Regions from separate parts of the Streptomyces sp. NPDC016469 genome, predicted to be linked through region 2. Evidence: predicted binding sites of a transcription regulator. Region 2 holds the regulator's gene; the other holds the start of a gene.

Region 1 (8,714 bases), on a different contig from region 2:
CCTGGAGCAGAGCCACGCCACCACCGGCGACGATGCCCTCCTCGACGGCGGCCTTGGCGTTGCGCACCGCGTCCTCGATGCGGTGCTTGCGCTCCTTCAGCTCGACCTCGGTGGCGGCACCGGCCTTGATGACGGCCACGCCGCCGGCCAGCTTCGCCAGGCGCTCCTGGAGCTTCTCGCGGTCGTAGTCCGAGTCGGAGTTCTCGATCTCGGCACGGATCTGGTTGACGCGGCCCTGGACCTGGTCGCTGTCACCGGCGCCGTCGACGATCGTCGTCTCGTCCTTGGTGATGACGACCTTGCGGGCGCGGCCGAGCAGGTCGAGACCGGCGTTCTCCAGCTTGAGGCCGACCTCCTCGGAGATGACGGTGCCGCCCGTGAGGATGGCGATGTCACCGAGCATGGCCTTGCGGCGGTCGCCGAAGCCCGGGGCCTTGACGGCGACGGACTTGAACGTGCCGCGGATCTTGTTGACGACCAGGGTCGACAGGGCCTCGCCCTCGACGTCCTCGGCGATGATCAGCAGCGGCTTGCCGGACTGCATGACCTTCTCCAGCAGCGGAAGGAGGTCCTTCACGTTGCTGACCTTGGAGTTCACGATGAGGATGTACGGGTCGTCCAGGGACGACTCCATGCGCTCCATGTCGGTGGCGAAGTACGCCGAGATGTAGCCCTTGTCGAAGCGCATACCCTCGGTGAGCTCCAGCTCCAGACCGAAGGTCTGGGACTCCTCGACGGTGATGACGCCTTCCTTGCCGACCTTGTCCATGGCCTCGGCGATGAGCTCGCCGATCTGGGTGTCGGCGGCGGAGATGGAGGCGGTCGAAGCGATCTGCTCCTTGGTCTCCACGTCCTTGGCCTGCTCCAGGAGGGCGGCGGAGACGGCCTCGACGGCCTTCTCGATGCCCCGCTTGAGAGCCATCGGGTTCGCACCCGCGGCCACGTTGCGCAGGCCCTCGCGGACGAGCGCCTGGGCGAGAACGGTGGCGGTGGTCGTACCGTCGCCGGCGACGTCGTCCGTCTTCTTGGCGACCTCCTTGACCAGCTCCGCACCGATCTTCTCGTACGGGTCCTCCAGCTCGATCTCCTTGGCGATGGAGACACCATCGTTGGTGATCGTGGGGGCGCCCCACTTCTTCTCGAGGACGACGTTGCGACCCTTGGGGCCAAGGGTGACCTTGACGGCGTCGGCGAGCTGGTTCATGCCGCGCTCGAGACCGCGCCGGGCCTCCTCGTCGAACGCGATGATCTTGGCCATGTGAAGTGGTCCTCCCGGACAGGGGTGGATTGCTCCGGACCGAGTGGCGCCCGCGACGGACGGCCTGCCTGCCCTGCGGTTCCTTCCCCGCCTGGCGTGCGGGCCTCACCGGCCCGGTCCAAAATTCTGTCACTCTCACCTGGAGAGTGCTAAGCCCAATGATTAGCACTCGACCCCGTCGAGTGCAAGCGCCGAAGGCTCCTTGAGGGGTGGTGGTCGGGCGACGGGAGGGCGCAAGCCCCCCCGGCCGGAGTGTGGACAACCCCCGGGCGGCACCCGGGCGGCCCCGGACACGCGAAGGGCCCGTACCCCTATAGGTACGGACCCTTCGTACGTGCGTGGCGTCGCGGCCGACGTGCCGTGCCGGGCTCAGCCGACGGCGAGCTTGACCATGTCCGCCTGCGGCCCCTTCTGGCCCTGCGAGATCTCGAACTCGACCCGCTGACCTTCTTCGAGGGTGCGGTACCCGTCCATCTGGATCGCGCTGTAGTGGACGAATACATCCGCACCACCGTCGACCGCGATGAAGCCGTACCCCTTCTCCGCGTTGAACCACTTGACGGTGCCCTGAGCCATGCCTAACTCCCCTGTAACGTGTGTGCGCCGAAGCGCGTCGACCGCGGCTGAATGTATCTGCCCAACTGCCCTCTGCAACAGGTCAATTGGACGACAATTCTGGGCGGCACCGATCGCCCGAATATGGGGAATTCATGAGCTTGCGGGGCAAGTCGGGCCCGGCAAAGGCGACTTATGGCACAAGAGGGCCGGGCACATTGGCTGCTTCTGATCGTGGCGCGGCGCATTCTCATATGCGAGGGGCACGGGCAGCGAAGGGGACTTCCCACACTCTACCCCGCTCAACCATGCAGAATTGCCCCCTCCGCTTCTCTCGCGGAGGGGGCAATTGCGGTGACGCTACGCAGCCGTGGGCTCAGCAGCCGCCGGCCACGGCGGGAATGATCGAGACGCCGGCACCGTCCGGGGTCGCCGCGTCGAGGCCGCCTTCAAAGCGCACGTCGTCGTCGTTGACGTACACGTTGACGAAGCGGCGGAGCTTGCCCTGGTCGTCCAGCACGCGGGCGGCGATGCCCGGGTGGTCCTTCTCCAGCGAGGCGATGACCTCGGAGAGGGTCGCGCCCTCGGCCGGAACCTCGGCCTGGCCGCCGGTGTAGGTGCGGAGGATGGTGGGAATGCGGACCTTGACGCTCATGGCGGTGCCTTCCTGAATTCTCGGGTGGTCAGCTGGTGGCGAGTCCGGCGGCGCGGAAGGCGTCCAGGCTCGGGCGGATCGTGGCGGTCGCCTGTGAGGTGTCGGCCACCGCGTCCAGCGTCTTGAGGCCGTCACCCGTGTTCAGGACGACGGTGGTGAGCGCCGGGTCGAGCAGGCCGGCCTCGATCAGCTTCTTCGTCACGCCGACCGTCACCCCGCCCGCCGTCTCGGCGAAGATGCCCTCGGTGCGGGCCAGCAGCTTGATCGCGTCCACGACCTGCTCGTCGTTCACGTCCTCGACGGCGCCGCCGGTGCGGCGGGCGATGTCCAGGACGTACGGGCCGTCGGCCGGATTGCCGATCGCGAGGGACTTGGCGATCGTGTTCGGCTTCTGCGGGCGGACCACGTCGTGACCGGCCTTGAAGGCGGTGGAGACCGGGGAGCAGCCCTCGGCCTGGGCGCCGAAGATCTTGTAGGGCTTGTCCTCGACCAGCCCGAGCTTGATCAGCTCCTGGAGGCCCTTGTCGATCTTCGTGAGCTGCGAGCCGGACGCGATCGGGATGACGATCTGGTCGGGCAGCCGCCAGCCGAGCTGCTCGCAGATCTCGTACGCCAGCGTCTTGGAGCCCTCGCCGTAGTACGGACGCAGGTTCACGTTGACGAAGCCCCAGCCCTCGCCCAGCGGGTCGCCGATGAGCTCGGAGCAGAAGCGGTTGACGTCGTCGTAGTTGCCCTCGATGCCGACCAGCTCACCGCCGTACACCGCGGCCATGACGACCTTGCCCTGCTCCAGGTCGTGCGGGATGAACACGCAGGAGCGCAGGCCCGCCCGGGACGCGGCGGCGCCGACCGCACCGGCGAGGTTGCCGGTCGAGGAGCAGGAGAGCGTGGTGAAGCCGAAGGCGCGGGCGGCCTCGACGGCGATCGCGACGACGCGGTCCTTGAAGGAGTGCGTCGGATTGCCCGAGTCGTCCTTCACGTACAGGCCGCCGGTCACACCCAGCTCGCGGGCGAGGTTGTCGGCCTTGACCAGCTTGGTGAAGCCGGGGTTGAGATTGGGCTTGTCGGCCACATCGGCGGGCACCGGCAGCAGCGGCGCGTAACGCCAGATGTTGTTCGGGCCGGCCTCGATGCGCTTCTTCAGCTCGTCGGGGGAGCCGCTCGGCAGGTCGTACGCCACTTCGAGCGGCCCGAAACAGGACGCGCAGGCGAAAATGGGACCGAGTGCGAACCGTTCACCGCATTCGCGGCAGGAAAGGGCCGCTGCGGGACCGAGGTCCACGGAAGATTCGGTGGGTGCTGCGACAGTCTCAACAGCCATGATGGCGAGGCCCTTTCTCCTCATCTTCCTCACGGCGCGTTTCGCCGCGAGACGGAATTGGCACCTTCCCCACCTGACCTCGCGGTCGGCAGGAGGGTTGCCGGGACTTCAACGGGCCGTTCCCTCTGTCCCTCTGGATGAGCGCTGTGGCGACGGATCATGGATCCGCGCATTTGTCGGCGGACCGACCCCGGCATGCGATGGCCGTCCGCGTTGTTCAAGACTGTAACCGAAGGAGCGGACGGGTGAGATAGCCGTCCGTACCGCGAGATGGATCACATACAGGGAGTATCGACCGTGCTCGAAGAGGTCGAAAGCTGGCTGACCAGGCGTTCCTGGTCAGCCGCCGACCACCCGCCGGCGAGCGTGCGGGCCGCCGCGAACGGTACGGGCGTCAGTGTCGTTCTACCGGCCCTCAACGAGGCCGCGACCGTCGGGGACATCGTCGCGACGATCCGGCGCGAGCTGATGGAGCGCGTTCCGCTGGTGGACGAACTGGTCGTGATCGACTCGGGCTCCACGGACGCCACCGCCGAGGTCGCCCGCCGCGCGGGCGCCCGCGTCGTCCACCGCGACGCGATCCTGCCCCGCCTCCCCGCCGTCCCCGGCAAGGGCGAGGTGCTGTGGCGGTCGCTCCTCGTGACCAGCGGCGACATCCTGTGCTTCATCGACGCGGACCTGAAGGACTTCTCGGCCGACTTCGTCTCCGGCATCGTCGGCCCGCTGCTGGCCCACCCCGAGGTGCAGTTCGTCAAGGCGATGTACGACCGGCCGCTCGGCACGGTGGCCGGCCAGGGCGGCCGCGTCACCGAGCTGGTGGCCCGCCCCCTGCTGAATCTGCACTGGCCGCTCCTCGCGGGCTTCGTCCAGCCGCTGGGCGGCGAGTACGCCGTACGCCGCTCGCTCCTGGAGCGGCTGCCGTTCCCGGTCGGTTACGGGGTCGAGCTCGGCCTGCTCGTGGACGCGCTGCACACCGTGGGCCTCGACGCCCTCGCCCAGGTGGACGTCGGCGTCCGCGTCCACCGCCACCAGGACGGCCAGGCGCTCGGCCGGATGGCCGCCGCGATCTACCGCACCGCGCAGGTGCGGCTCTCCCGGGGTCATCTGGTGCGCCCCTCGCTGACCCAGTTCGAACGGGGACCGGACGGGTTCGTTCCGCGCACCTACCCGGTGGACACGCAGGAGAGGCCGCCCATGTGCGAGATCGAGGAGTACCTGGCACGCCGCGCGGCCTGATCGCGACTGCATCCCGTCCGACTTCGTACGTTTGGGCGGATCGGGTTCGGGCTAGATTCCGGCCATGGTCTCCGAGCACGCCCCCCAGCCCGCTGCCCAGGTTCTCGTCGCGTCCAACCGCGGCCCCGTCTCGTACGCCCTGGGCGACGACGGCACCCTCGAAGCGAAACGGGGCGGAGGCGGACTCGTCTCCGGCCTCAGCGCCGTGGACGACAAGATGTGGGTCTGCGCCGCCCTCGGCGACGGCGACCGGGAGGCGGTGCGCCGAGGGGTCGGCGAGCCGGGCGTCCGGATGCTCGACATCGACGCCGGGGTGCACGCCGACGCGTACAACGGCATCGCCAACTCCGTGCTGTGGTTCGTCCACCACATGCTGTACCAGACGCCCGTCGAGCCCGTCTTCGACGCGGAGTTCCGCAGGCAGTGGGCCTCCTTCGAGGCGTACAACCGCGCCTTCGCCGAAGCGCTGGCCGAGGAGGCGGGCGAGGGCGCGGCCGTCCTCGTGCAGGACTACCACCTCTCGCTGGTCCCCGGCATGCTCCGCGAGCTGCGCCCCGACCTGCGGATCGGCCACTTCTCGCACACCCCGTGGGCGCCCGTCGACTACTTCCGGCTGCTCCCCGACGACATCGCCGAGCAGCTGCTGCGCGGCATCCTCGGCGCCGACCGCGCCGCCTTCCTGACCCGCCGCTGGGCGGACGCCTTCATCGGCTGCTGCACGGAGATCCTGGGCGGCACCGGCCGCACCCGCATCGGTGTCCACGGCCTGGGCGCCGACGCCGGATTCCTGCGGAGCCGCGCGCACGAGGCGGACGTGGACGAGCGGATGGCCGCCCTGCGCGAGCAGATCGGGCCGGACCGGAAGACGGTCGTCCGGGTCGACCGCACGGAGCTGTCCAAGAACATCGTCCGGGGCCTCCACGCCTACCGCACCCTGCTGGACGAACACCCCGAGTGGCGCGAACGCGTCGTGCACGTCGCCTTCGCCTACCCCTCGCGCCAGGACCTCGCGGTCTACCGGGAGTACACCGCGGAGGTCCAGCAGGTCGCCGACGCGATCAACAAGACGTACGGCACGGCGGGCTGGACGCCGGTCGTCCTGCACGTCAAGGACGACTTCGCCCGCTCGCTCGCCGCGTACCGGCTGGCCGACGTCGCCCTCGTCAACCCGATCCGGGACGGCATGAACCTGGTCGCCAAGGAGGTCCCGGTCGTCTCCGACGAGGGCTGCGCGCTGGTCCTGTCGCGGGAGGCCGGCGCGTACGAGGAGCTGGGCGAGCACGCCTTCACGGTCAACCCGTACGACGTCTCCGCCACGGCCGAGGCGCTGCACCGGGCGCTGACGCTCCCGGACGACGTACGGGCCGCCCGCACGGAACGTCTGGCCGAGGCGGCCACCGCGCTGCCGCCGCAGCAGTGGTTCCTGGACCAGCTGGAGGCGCTGCGGCGGGGTTAGGCGAGCCGGTCGGCCAGGGCGCGCAGGTAGTCCACGACCGCGCCCGGCCCCGGCAGGGACAGGTCGGCGCGCTCGGCGAGCTCCGGCACCTCGCCGCTCCCGCTGCAGATGAGCAGGCCGGGGACGGGGTCCGCCTCGTCCGTGCGCAGCTTCTCCACGGCCGCGTACGCGGCGAGGTCGCCCAGGTCGTCGCCCGCGTACAGCACGGACGTGGCGCCGATCTCGCGCACGTACTCGGTGAGCGCGACGCCCTTGTCCATGCCCGGCGGGCGCAACTCCAGGACCAGCCGCCCCGGCTCCACGATCAGCCCGTGGCGCGCGGCCAGCTCGCCGAGGGGCCCGCACAGCGCGTCGAACGCGGCCTGCGGATCGGCGGCGCGGCGGGTGTGCACGGCGAGGGCGTGGCCCTTGTCCTCGGTCCAGGTCCCGGACTCCGTCAATACGTCGGGGAGTTCGGCGCGCACGGCCGCGACGCCCGGGTGCGGGTCGGGGGCGTGCACGGTCCCGGTCACGGCGTCCCAGCGCTCGGCGCCGTAGTGCCCGAGCACGACGAGGTGGTCGAGCCCGGCGACCCCGGCGACCCCGGCGTACCGCACGGCGACGTCGGCGGGGCGCCCGGTGATCACGGCCACGGACGCGACCTTCGGCGCGAGGGCGGCGAGCGCCTCCACGGCTCCGGGGTGCGCCCGCGCCTGCTCCGGGTCCGGCACGATGTCCGCCAGCGTCCCGTCGAAGTCGAGCGCGACGAGGGCCTCGGCGGGCCGGGCGAGGATGGCTTCCAGCCCGGTACGGCCTGCGGTTGTCTGTGGGGTGCCCATACGGTGAGCGTATCGCCGCGCGCCTTTGTCGCGGGGGCGCTGCCCCCGTACCCCCGCTGCGGAGCCCCGAAATCCAGCCCCTGCGGCGCTTGAGCAGCGGGGCCCGGGGCAGCGCCCCGAAACCCAGCCCCTGCGGCGCTTGAGCAGCGGGGCCCGGGGCAGCGCCCCGGTTTCGGGAAGGGGCGGGGTGGGGAACTGGCCCGCCGCAGGCGCCCCGCTAGCGCCTCCCCCGGCGGGCATCCCGGACGCGCCGAAGGCGATTCACCGTCACCGGGTCCTCCTCCAGCGCCCGCCGATCGTCCAGCAACGCGTTCAGCAGTTGGTAGTACCGGGTCGGCGACAGCCTCAGCCGCTCCCGGATCGCCCGCTCCTTCGCCCCCGCCCCCGCCCACGACTGCCGCTCCACCGCCAGCACCGCGCGATCACGGTCGGACAGCGGCGCGGACTCGGCAGGGCCGTTCGGGGGGTGGGCGGTCATATCAGCCAATATATGGCGCGCCCCGCCCCCGCGGAACGCGGAGGCTACTCCGCCGCCTCCGCCTGCGTCGCATCCCGCGAAATCCGCTCCAGCACGCTCTGCGGGTTCGCCCCCGGCTGCACCGTCTTGCCGATGTTCTCCTTGATCGACTCGCTCGCCGCCGCCCAGGACGTCTTGCCGAACGGGTAGAACTCCGACTCCGGCAGCGCCGCCAGGAACTGGTGCAGCGGCTTGTACTTGGCGTCGTCCTCCATCGCCGCGGACGCGCTGCCCGTGACCGGCAGCATGTCGTACATGTCGGCGAACTCGATCACGTTCTTGTCGGTGAACAGGAAGTCGAAGAACTTGCCGATCTCGACCCGGTGATCGTTCTGCTTGAAGCCCATGATCCAGTCGGCGACGCCCATCGATCCTTCGGTGGGGCCGTGCTCGCCGGGCAGCGGCACCATGCCGACCTCGACGCCCTCCTTCTGCGCCTCCTCCATCAGCGTGGGGTGGCCGTTGAGCATGCCGACCTTCCCCTTCGAGAACTCCTCGAACGCCTTGGCGCGGTTCAGCTTGCCGGGGGCGACCGGGCCGACGAGGCCCTTGTCCACGAGGTTCGACTTCAGCCAGTCGAACGTCTTGATGTTCTCCTCGGAGGCGATGTTGTACGAGCCGACCTCGTCGGTGTAGCCGCCGCCCCCGCTGAGCATCCACATCAGGGTCTCGGCCTGGGACTCCTCCGGGCCGAGCGGCAGTGCGATGGGGTAGGACACCCCGCGCTGCTTGAGCGCGGCGGCGTCGGAGGCTATCTCGCTCCAGGTCCTGGGGGCGTCCAGGCCGGCCTGCGAGAAGAGCTTCTTGTTGTAGAAGAGCAGGCGGGTGGAGGCGACGAACGGCAGCCCGTACTGGATGCGGTTGACCTGGCCCGCTCCGATCAGCTTCGGCAGGAAGT
Region 2 (8,714 bases):
GTGGCTCGCCGCGTCGTACAGCGCGGCCGTGGCGCTGTACGACATCACCGACTGGCCGCTCGCGAAGAGCGGGTCCTCGTACGGTTTCGACGCCGGCAGGCGGGGAAGCGTCACGCCCTCGGGCAGCAGCTTCCCCAGGGCCCGGTACGACTCCTCGTAGAAGCCGTCGGCGCGGCCGCGGCTCATCGGCGCGAGGGCCGTGTGGTAGAGCGTGACGTTCTTCGTGGTGTCCGTGCTCGCGTCCAGCCGGGCCTTGGTCAGGTCGTCGCCCGTGAAGACGGTGATGGGGCGGCGCGAACAGCTGTGGGTGAGCCGGCTCATCAGGTTGGCGACGTCCTCGACCCGCCCCGCGAAGTACAGCGCGTCCGGCGCCGGGTCCGCCGCGCAGATCCGCTGCACCGGCCGGTCCAGGTCGGCGCTGCTGCGGCGGCCGAGGCTGTACTCCACCGGATCCGACAGCTCGAAGCCCGACTCCTTCAGCATCGCGCTGCCCACCTTGCGCTGCTCCACCGTGTAGCGGTCCTTGTCGTTGTTGCCGAGCTTGCGGGACAGGACCAGGGCCCGGGGCCTGCGCTTGCCGGGCGCCCCGGCCGCCACCTGTTTCGCGACGAGGCCGAGGGCGTCCGCCTGCTCCTGGTCGGTGGCGGCCAGGCCGAAGTAGTTGGAGTAGTCCGTCGCCAGATAGCCCCCGGAGTTGGTGGTGTCCACCACGGGCAGGCCCGCCTGCTGAAGGAGCGCGGTGGCCTCCGGGCTGTCGGTGGTGTCGCGGCCGAGCCCGACCACGCCGACGACCGAGGGGTCCCTTTCGGCCACCTCGATGATCTTCTTCACCGCCGGTATCTGCTGGAGCATGTCCTGCCCGCCGTTGGCGGTCAGCACCCGCAGCTTGACGGAGAAGTCCAGCGTGTTGGTGTGGTGCTGGTAGAGGTAGACGCCGGTCAGCTCCTCCAGGGCCTTGCGGGTGCGCTCCGGGGACGGGGCGGTGAACGGACCCGCGTAGATCAGCGTCACGTACTTGTCGCCCTGCTCGATCGAGGCGTTCTCCTCGGCCACCGCCCGCTCGATCCGGTCGAAGGTGACCCCCGCTCCGGCCCCGTCCAGCTCCAGGCCGTTGCCCTCCGCGAAGCGCACCCGGGTGGTCGTCGCCACGCCGATGCACTCCTTGTCGCCGCCGCCCGGACCGGCCAGCCGCACCGAGTCCGTGTCGACGTCCGTGAGCGGCCCGTGGCAGTAACGGCCCGCCAGGTGGTTGCTCAGCAGCATCGTCCCCAGCAGCGCGCCGGCCACCAGACAGGCGACCGTCGTGCGCGACATCACCCACCACACCCACGTCCTGCGCACCCGCTCCGTGGACAGCTGCGCGTCCGCGTGCTCGTGGGTCAGCTGAGCCGTCGACAACGGCAGCAGCAGCACCCAGGCGGGCGTGGCCGTCCCCGAGGGCGACTGGCCCAGGCTGAGACGGCCCACCCAGTCCTCGTACCGGGCTCGCGCCGCGCCCGTGTGAGCGGGCGGCGGGTCGGGCGGCAGCGGCGGGGTGTGCCGCAGGATCTCGGCCGCCGGCAGGGAGGCCAGGAGCAGCAGCGGATCGACCTCGCTGCGCCGGGAGCGGACGTTGTTGATCGCGTTGATCAGCTGGACGCCGCCGTTGCTCTGGACGGCCCTCGGCAGGAAGACCACCGGCGGCACGGTCCGCTTGCCGCGCCGCCAGTCCGGCGCGTGCGGCCGGTAGTTGTTGCGCAGGTCCTCCAGCAGCGCCTGGACCCTCAGCTCCAGGTGGAACTGGCGGGACCGCTCGTCGCCCGCCGCCGCGTCGGCCACCCGCCCCGCGACCACCGCCGCCCGCGCCCGGATCACCCGCCACGAACCGCTCGGCGAGAACCGGGACCAGCCGTCCGACGGATAGCCGGTACTGGCGGCGGCCAGCGACGAGGTGGTCGCGAACCACTTGCTGGCCCGGCGCAGCCAGAGCAGCGGCGGCGCCGACGTCGACAGCAGCCGGATCACCGCGAGCCCGAGGACCGCCCCCACGGCCACCAGCGCGGTCGGCAGCCAGCCGATCTCGCCGAGCAGCACACCCAGGACCGCGATGACCACGGCCCCCACGAACGTCTCCGGCCGCACCGACTCACGGAACGCGGTCCACCAGGTGCCCCGGCCGCGCCGCCCGGCGCGCCAGCGCAGCGCGCTCAGCTCCTCCAGGATCCGCTCGTCGCGCTGGTCCCGGGAGGAGCCCGGGACCGGGTCCCGCAGCACGGCCTCGGTGGCCTGCTCGATGGCGCCGAGCAGCCGGGAACGGGGGAAGGCGAACGGCTTGTACTGCGATCCGCCCCGGGTCTCCCACGGCTTCTCGGTCAGCGTGCGGACCATGTCGAGCGCCGCGTCGTACGGGGTGTCACCGCGCCCGTCGAGCAGTCTCAGGGGGACGCGGCGCGGCTGGTTCGCCCGGTGGATCTGGCGCACGATCTGCTCGACCCGGGCGTCCACGGCGGCCGGCACGTCGGCGTCGGCGGCCTGGAGGACCACCAGCGGCAGCACGGGCCGGTTGTCGCGGTAGCGGTCGATGAGCTGCTGCACGAAGTGGAAGACGGCGGAGGCCGCCTCGTTCGCCGCACTGTCCCGCCAAACCTCGCGTGCCATCGCCCCCGTGCCTTCCCTCGCGAAAAGAGCCTGGCCCCACTCAATAACCGATGATGTGTGCGAGGCGCAGGCATTCGTCCGGATCGGTGCCGGATCGACGGGAAGACCCGCCGGACATCAGTCCGGAAGAGTGACGAAATCGATCAATTCCTCGACCCGGCCCAGGAGCTCCGGCTGAAGGTCCCGATAGGAGCGGACCGAGGACAGGATGCGCTGCCAGGCCGCGCCGGTGTTCTCCGGCCAGCCCAGCGCACGGCACACGCCCGTTTTCCAGTCCTGCCCGCGCGGCACCACCGGCCACCCGGCGATCCCCACCGACGCGGGCTTCACGGCCTCCCACACGTCGATGTACGGGTGCCCGACCACCAGCACGTCGCCGTCCGACACCTGGGCCGCGATCCGGGACTCCTTGGAACCGGGCACCAGATGGTCGACCAGCACGCCGAGGCGGGCGTCCGGCGCGGGCGCGAACTCCCGCACGATCGCCGGCAGGTCGTCGATGCCCTCCAGGTACTCGACGACCACGCCCTCGATGCGGAGGTCGTCGCCCCAGACCCGCTCGACCAGCTCCGCGTCGTGCCGCCCCTCCACGTAGATCCGCCCGGCCCGCGCCACCCGCGCCCGCGCCCCGGGCACCGCCACCGAACCGGAGGCCGTACGCGTGGGCCGCACCGGGCCCCCGGCCGACGGGCGCACCAGCGTGACGACCCGGCCCTCCAACAGGAAGCCGCGCGGTGCCATCGGGAAGACCCGGTGCTTGCCGAACCGGTCCTCCAGGGTCACCGTCGGCCCCTCGGCGGTCTTCTCGCACCGGATGACCGCGCCGCAGAAACCGGTGACCGCCTCCTCCACGACCAGATCGGTCTCGGCGGGCACCTCCGGGGCGGGGGCGGACTTCTTCCACGGCGGGGTCAGATCGGGCTGGTAGCTGCGCATCGCACGACGATAAGCGGGGAAGACCCGCGACACGCCGAACCGGGCGGCCCTCCGGCCCTCCGCCTTCCCCTCCCAGGACGCGGCCGAACCTCCGCCGCCCCTACGACACGCCGAACCGCCCCGCCAGCGCCTCCCGCTGGGCCCGGACGAACGCCGCGTCCACCACCGCCCCGTGCCCCGGTACGTACAGCGCGTCCTCGCCGCCCAGCTCCAGCAGCCGGTCGAGCGCCGCCGGCCAGCGCGCCGGGCGGGCGTCCGGGCCCGCCTGGGGTTCGCCGGACTCCTCGACCAGGTCGCCGCAGTACACCAGCGCGGGGGAGCCCGGGACCAGCACCGCGAGGTCGTGGCCGCTGTGCGCCGCGCCCACGTTCACCAGGACCGCCTCCCGGCCGCCGCCGAGGTCCACCGTCAGCTCCCCGCGCACCTCGTGGCCCGGGGCCACCAGCACATCGGCGGACCCGGCCGCGTCCGCCTCGGGCAGGCCCTGGGCCACTGCGTCCGCGTACAGCTCGTCCGCCCCGCGCCGCAGCAGCTCCGCCATGCCCTCGGAGCCGTACACCCGTGCCCCGGCGAACGCGGCCGTGCCCAGCACATGGTCGAAATGGGGGTGACTGAGTGCGATGTGCGTCACCCTCCGGCCGAGCAGCGCCTCCACCTGGGTGCGCAGTTCCGCTCCCTCGCGCAGTGACGAACCGGTGTCACAGAGCAGTGCCCCGTCCCGGCCGGCCACCAGCAGGGCCGTCGCGTCCCAGACCGGAAGGCGCCGCCGGCCCGTTCCGTGACCCAGCCGCTCCCATCCGAAGTCTTCCCAAGAGGCATCCATGCGGCGACGCTATCGGCAGCGACCTGGGCACCGTCGCCGGTCGCCCTTGCTAGGGCACCACCCCGTCGCCGTACACTGGCCGGGATCGCTGGCACTCGTACGCACCGAGTGCCAGGAGGAATCCCGGGAACGGCCCGGGAAGCACCGACGTGGACAGCTGGAGGTGTGCGCGATGCTCAGCGAACGCAGACTCGAAGTGCTGCGCGCGATCGTCCAGGACTACGTCGGGACCGAGGAGCCCGTCGGCTCGAAGGCGCTCACCGAGCGGCACAAGCTGGGGGTCTCCCCGGCGACCGTCCGCAACGACATGGCGGTGCTGGAGGAGGAGGGCTTCATCGCCCAGCCCCACACCAGCGCCGGGCGCATCCCGACGGACAAGGGCTACCGGCTCTTCGTGGACAAGCTGGCGGGCGTCAAGCCCCTCTCGTCGCCGGAGCGCCGCGCCATCCAGAACTTCCTCGACGGCGCGGTCGACCTGGACGACGTCGTGGGCCGTACCGTACGGCTGCTCGCGCAGCTGACCCGGCAGGTCGCCGTCGTGCAGTACCCCTCGCTGACCCGTTCGACGGTGCGGCATGTGGAACTGCTGTCCCTGGCCCCGGCGCGGCTGATGCTCGTGCTGATCACGGACACCGGCCGGGTCGAACAGCGGCTGGTGGACTGCCCGGCGCCGTTCGGCGAGACCTCCCTCGCCGATCTGCGGGCCCGGCTCAACAGCCGGGTGGTGGGGCGCCGGTTCGCGGACGTCCCGCAGCTGGTGCAGGACCTGCCGGAATCCTTCGAGAGCGAGGACCGGGGAACCGTGTCCACCGTCCTCTCGATCCTGCTCGAAACCCTCGTCGAGGAGACGGAGGAGCGGCTGATGATCGGCGGCACCTCCAATCTCACCCGCTTCGGACACGACTTCCCGGTGATGATCCGGCCGGTGCTGGAGGCACTGGAGGAGCAGGTCGTGCTGCTGAAGCTGCTCGGCGAGGCCAAGGACTCGGGCATGACCGTACGCATCGGGCACGAGAACGCCCACGAGGGGCTCAACTCCACGTCCGTCGTCGCGGTCGGCTACGGTTCGGGCGACGAGGCAGTCGCCAAACTCGGCGTGGTCGGACCGACCCGCATGGACTACCCCGGAACGATGGGAGCGGTACGCGCAGTGGCACGTTACGTCGGACAGATCCTGGCGGAGTCGTAAGTGGCCACGGACTACTACGCCGTACTCGGCGTGCGCCGCGACGCTTCCCAGGACGAGATCAAGAAGGCATTCCGGAGACTCGCCCGCGAGCTGCACCCGGACGTCAACCCCGATCCGAAGACCCAGGAGCGGTTCAAGGAGATCAACGCCGCTTACGAGGTCCTGTCGGACGCGCAGAAGAAGCAGGTCTACGACCTCGGCGGCGACCCGCTCTCGCAGTCCGGCGGCGCCGGCGCGGGCGGCTTCGGCCAGGGCGGCTTCGGCAACTTCTCCGACATCATGGACGCGTTCTTCGGTACGTCGTCGCAGCGCGGGCCCCGCTCGCGCACCCGGCGCGGCCAGGACGCCATGATCCGGCTGGAGATCGACCTCTCCGAGGCTGCCTTCGGCACCACCAAGGACATCCAGGTCGACACCGCCGTCGTCTGCACCACGTGCAGCGGCGAGGGCGCGGCCCCCGGCACCTCGGCGCAGACCTGCGACATGTGCCGCGGCCGCGGTGAGGTCTCCCAGGTCACCCGGTCCTTCCTCGGCCAGGTCATGACCTCGCGGCCCTGCCCGCAGTGCCAGGGCTTCGGCACGGTCGTGCCGACCCCGTGCCCGGAGTGCGCCGGCGACGGCCGCATCCGCTCGCGGCGCACGCTGACCGTGAAGATCCCCGCCGGTGTCGACAACGGCACCCGCATCCAGCTCGCGGGCGAGGGCGAGGTCGGCCCCGGCGGCGGTCCCGCCGGCGACCTCTACGTCGAGATCCACGAGCTGCCGCACGCGGTGTTCCAGCGCCGCGGGGACGACCTGCACTGCACGGTCACCATCCCCATGACGGCGGCGGCCCTCGGCACCAAGGTGCCGCTGGAGACGCTGGACGGCCTGGAGGAGGTCGACATCCGGCCGGGCACCCAGTCCGGCCAGTCCGTCCCGCTGCACGGGCGCGGCATCACCCACCTGCGGGGCGGGGGACGCGGCGACCTCATCGTGCACGTCGAGGTGACCACTCCGATGAAGCTGGACCCCGAGCAGGAACGCCTCCTGCGCGAACTGGCCAAGCTGCGCGGCGAGGAGCGGCCCACCGGCCAGTTCCAGCCCGGCCAGCAGGGCCTGTTCTCCCGCCTGAAGGACGCCTTCAACGGCCGCTGACGGCTTTGCGCGCACACGGTACGGGCCCGGGCTCCGGGCCCGTACCGACGCGCTGCGGCCGGGCCGGACGCTGTCGCGGGGCGGGCATCACGGGACAGGAAGGACATGACACGATGCGGTCATGCCCTCCGCGCTGACCGCTCTCCTCCGGTATCCCCTCGTGCAGGCCCCCATGGCCGGCGGTCCTTCCTGCCCGCAGCTCGCCGCCGCCGTGTCCGAGGCCGGCGGGCTCGGTTTCCTGGCCGCCGGCTACAAGACGGCGGACGCCCTGCGCGACGAGATCCAGCAGGTGCGCGCCCTGACCGGGCAGCCCTTCGGCGTCAACCTCTTCATGCCGCAGTGCGAACCGGCCGACCCCGCCGCGCTGGAGGACTACCGTCGCCGGCTCGCGGGCGAGGCCACCGGTTACGAGACCGAGCTCGGCGACCCGGACCTCCCCGGCGACGACGGCTACGAGGACAAGCTCGCCGTCCTCCTCGACGCCCCGGTCCCGGTCGTCTCCTTCACCTTCGGCTGCCCCTCGCGGGACACGCTCGACGCGTTCGCGGCCGCCGGTACGTACACCGTCGTCACGGTCACCTCGCCGGAGGAGGCCCAGGCCGCCGAGTGGGCCGGGGCCGACGCCGTCTGCGCCCAGGGCACCGAGGCGGGCGGGCACCGCTCCACGTTCCACGACGACCCGGCGACCGAGGACGGCGGGACCGGACTGCTGAGCCTGGTCGGCCAGGTCCGCGAGACCGTGCAGATACCGGTCGTCGCCGCCGGCGGCCTGATGCGCGGCGCCCAGATCGCCGCCGTCCTCGCGGCGGGCGCCGACGCCGCCCAGCTCGGCACCGCCTTCCTGGCCTGCCCGGAGTCCGGGGCCCACGTCCTGCACAAACAGGCCCTGATCAACCCGCTGTTCGTCCGGACCACCCTGACCAGGGCGTTCTCCGGGCGCCCGGCACGCGGCCTGGTCAACCGCTTCGTGCGCGAGCACGGCCCGTACGCCCCCGCCGCCTACCCCCAGGTCCACCACATGACTTCCGTGCTGCGCAAGGCCGCCGCCCGCGTCGGGGACGCCCAGGGCATGGCGCTGTGGGCCGGGCAGGGGCACCGGATGGCCCGCGAACTGCCCGCCGGCCGGCTGGTCCGGCTGCTCGCCGACGAACTGGACGCCGCACGGACGGCAGTGAGCACAAGGAGCACACAGTGACGGCACCCGTCTTCGTCGTCGGACACCTGCCGGACGCCCCCGAGTTCGTCCTCGACGGGCCCGAGGGACGCCACGCCGTCTCCGTGAAGCGGCTGCGCACCGGCGAGGAGGTCGTCCTCACGGACGGCCGCGGCCGGTGGGCCCAGGGCCTCGTGCGCGCCGCCGAGGGCAAGGACCGGCTGGTCGTCGGCGACCTGGACCCGGTCCACGAGGAGCCGCGCCCCGCGCTGCGGATCACCGTCGTCCAGGCCCTGCCCAAGGGGGACCGGGGCGAGGTCGCCGTGGAGACGATGACCGAGACCGGCGTCGACGCGGTCGTCCCGTGGCAGGCGGCGCGCTGCATCACCCAGTGGAAGGGCGACCGCGGACTCAAGTCCCTGGCCAAATGGCGCGCCACGGCCCGGGAGGCCGGCAAGCAGTCGCGCCGGGTGCTGTTCCCGGACGTGGCGGACCTGGCCACCACCAAGCAGGTCGCCGGCCTCCTCGCCGCGGCGGACTTCGCGGCCGTCCTGCACGAGGACCGCGACTACGCGAGCGAACCGCTGGCCACCGTCGCCCTGCCCGACGAGGGCGAGATCGTGCTCGTCGTCGGCCCCGAGGGCGGTGTGTCCCCGGACGAACTGGCCGCGTTCGCCGCCGCCGGCGCCCGCGCCTGCCGCCTCGGCCCCACGGTCCTGCGCACCTCGACGGCGGGCACCGCGGCGACGGCGCTGCTCCTGGGACGCACGGGGCGCTGGTCGTAAAGCCGTCCCCGATGGGGTGGTTGTGCCCGGAAGCGGTCTACCGCGCCGTCACAT

What was found. The regulator HrcA, encoded in region 2, represses chaperone genes, less so after heat shock. The targets are predictions, from matches to a motif close to TTNGCACTCNGNNNNNCNGAGTGCNAA.
Region 1: the regulator HrcA is predicted to act here: its motif matches at 1,421-1,447, upstream of groL (chaperonin GroEL).

What each region holds. Positions count from the first base shown of each region.
Region 1 is NZ_JBEYCQ010000020.1:10,089-18,802, forward strand. Features, by position in the region: gene groL (chaperonin GroEL) at 1-1,258, opposite strand, end outside; gene ABZ565_RS22705 (cold-shock protein) at 1,628-1,834, opposite strand; gene ABZ565_RS22710 (MoaD/ThiS family protein) at 2,190-2,468, opposite strand; gene thrC (threonine synthase) at 2,497-3,789, opposite strand; SAM riboswitch class I at 3,807-3,933, opposite strand; gene ABZ565_RS22720 (glucosyl-3-phosphoglycerate synthase) at 4,087-5,025, shown strand; gene ABZ565_RS22725 (trehalose-6-phosphate synthase) at 5,090-6,481, shown strand; gene otsB (trehalose-phosphatase) at 6,478-7,299, opposite strand; gene ABZ565_RS22735 (DUF3263 domain-containing protein) at 7,517-7,777, opposite strand; gene ABZ565_RS22740 (extracellular solute-binding protein) at 7,822-8,714, opposite strand, start outside.
Region 2 is NZ_JBEYCQ010000001.1:42,604-51,317, forward strand. Features, by position in the region: gene ABZ565_RS00195 (hypothetical protein) at 1-2,637, opposite strand, end outside; gene ABZ565_RS00200 (DUF3097 domain-containing protein) at 2,755-3,573, opposite strand; gene ABZ565_RS00205 (MBL fold metallo-hydrolase) at 3,674-4,396, opposite strand; gene hrcA (heat-inducible transcriptional repressor HrcA) at 4,569-5,585, shown strand; gene dnaJ (molecular chaperone DnaJ) at 5,586-6,722, shown strand; gene ABZ565_RS00220 (nitronate monooxygenase) at 6,844-7,917, shown strand; gene ABZ565_RS00225 (16S rRNA (uracil(1498)-N(3))-methyltransferase) at 7,914-8,660, shown strand.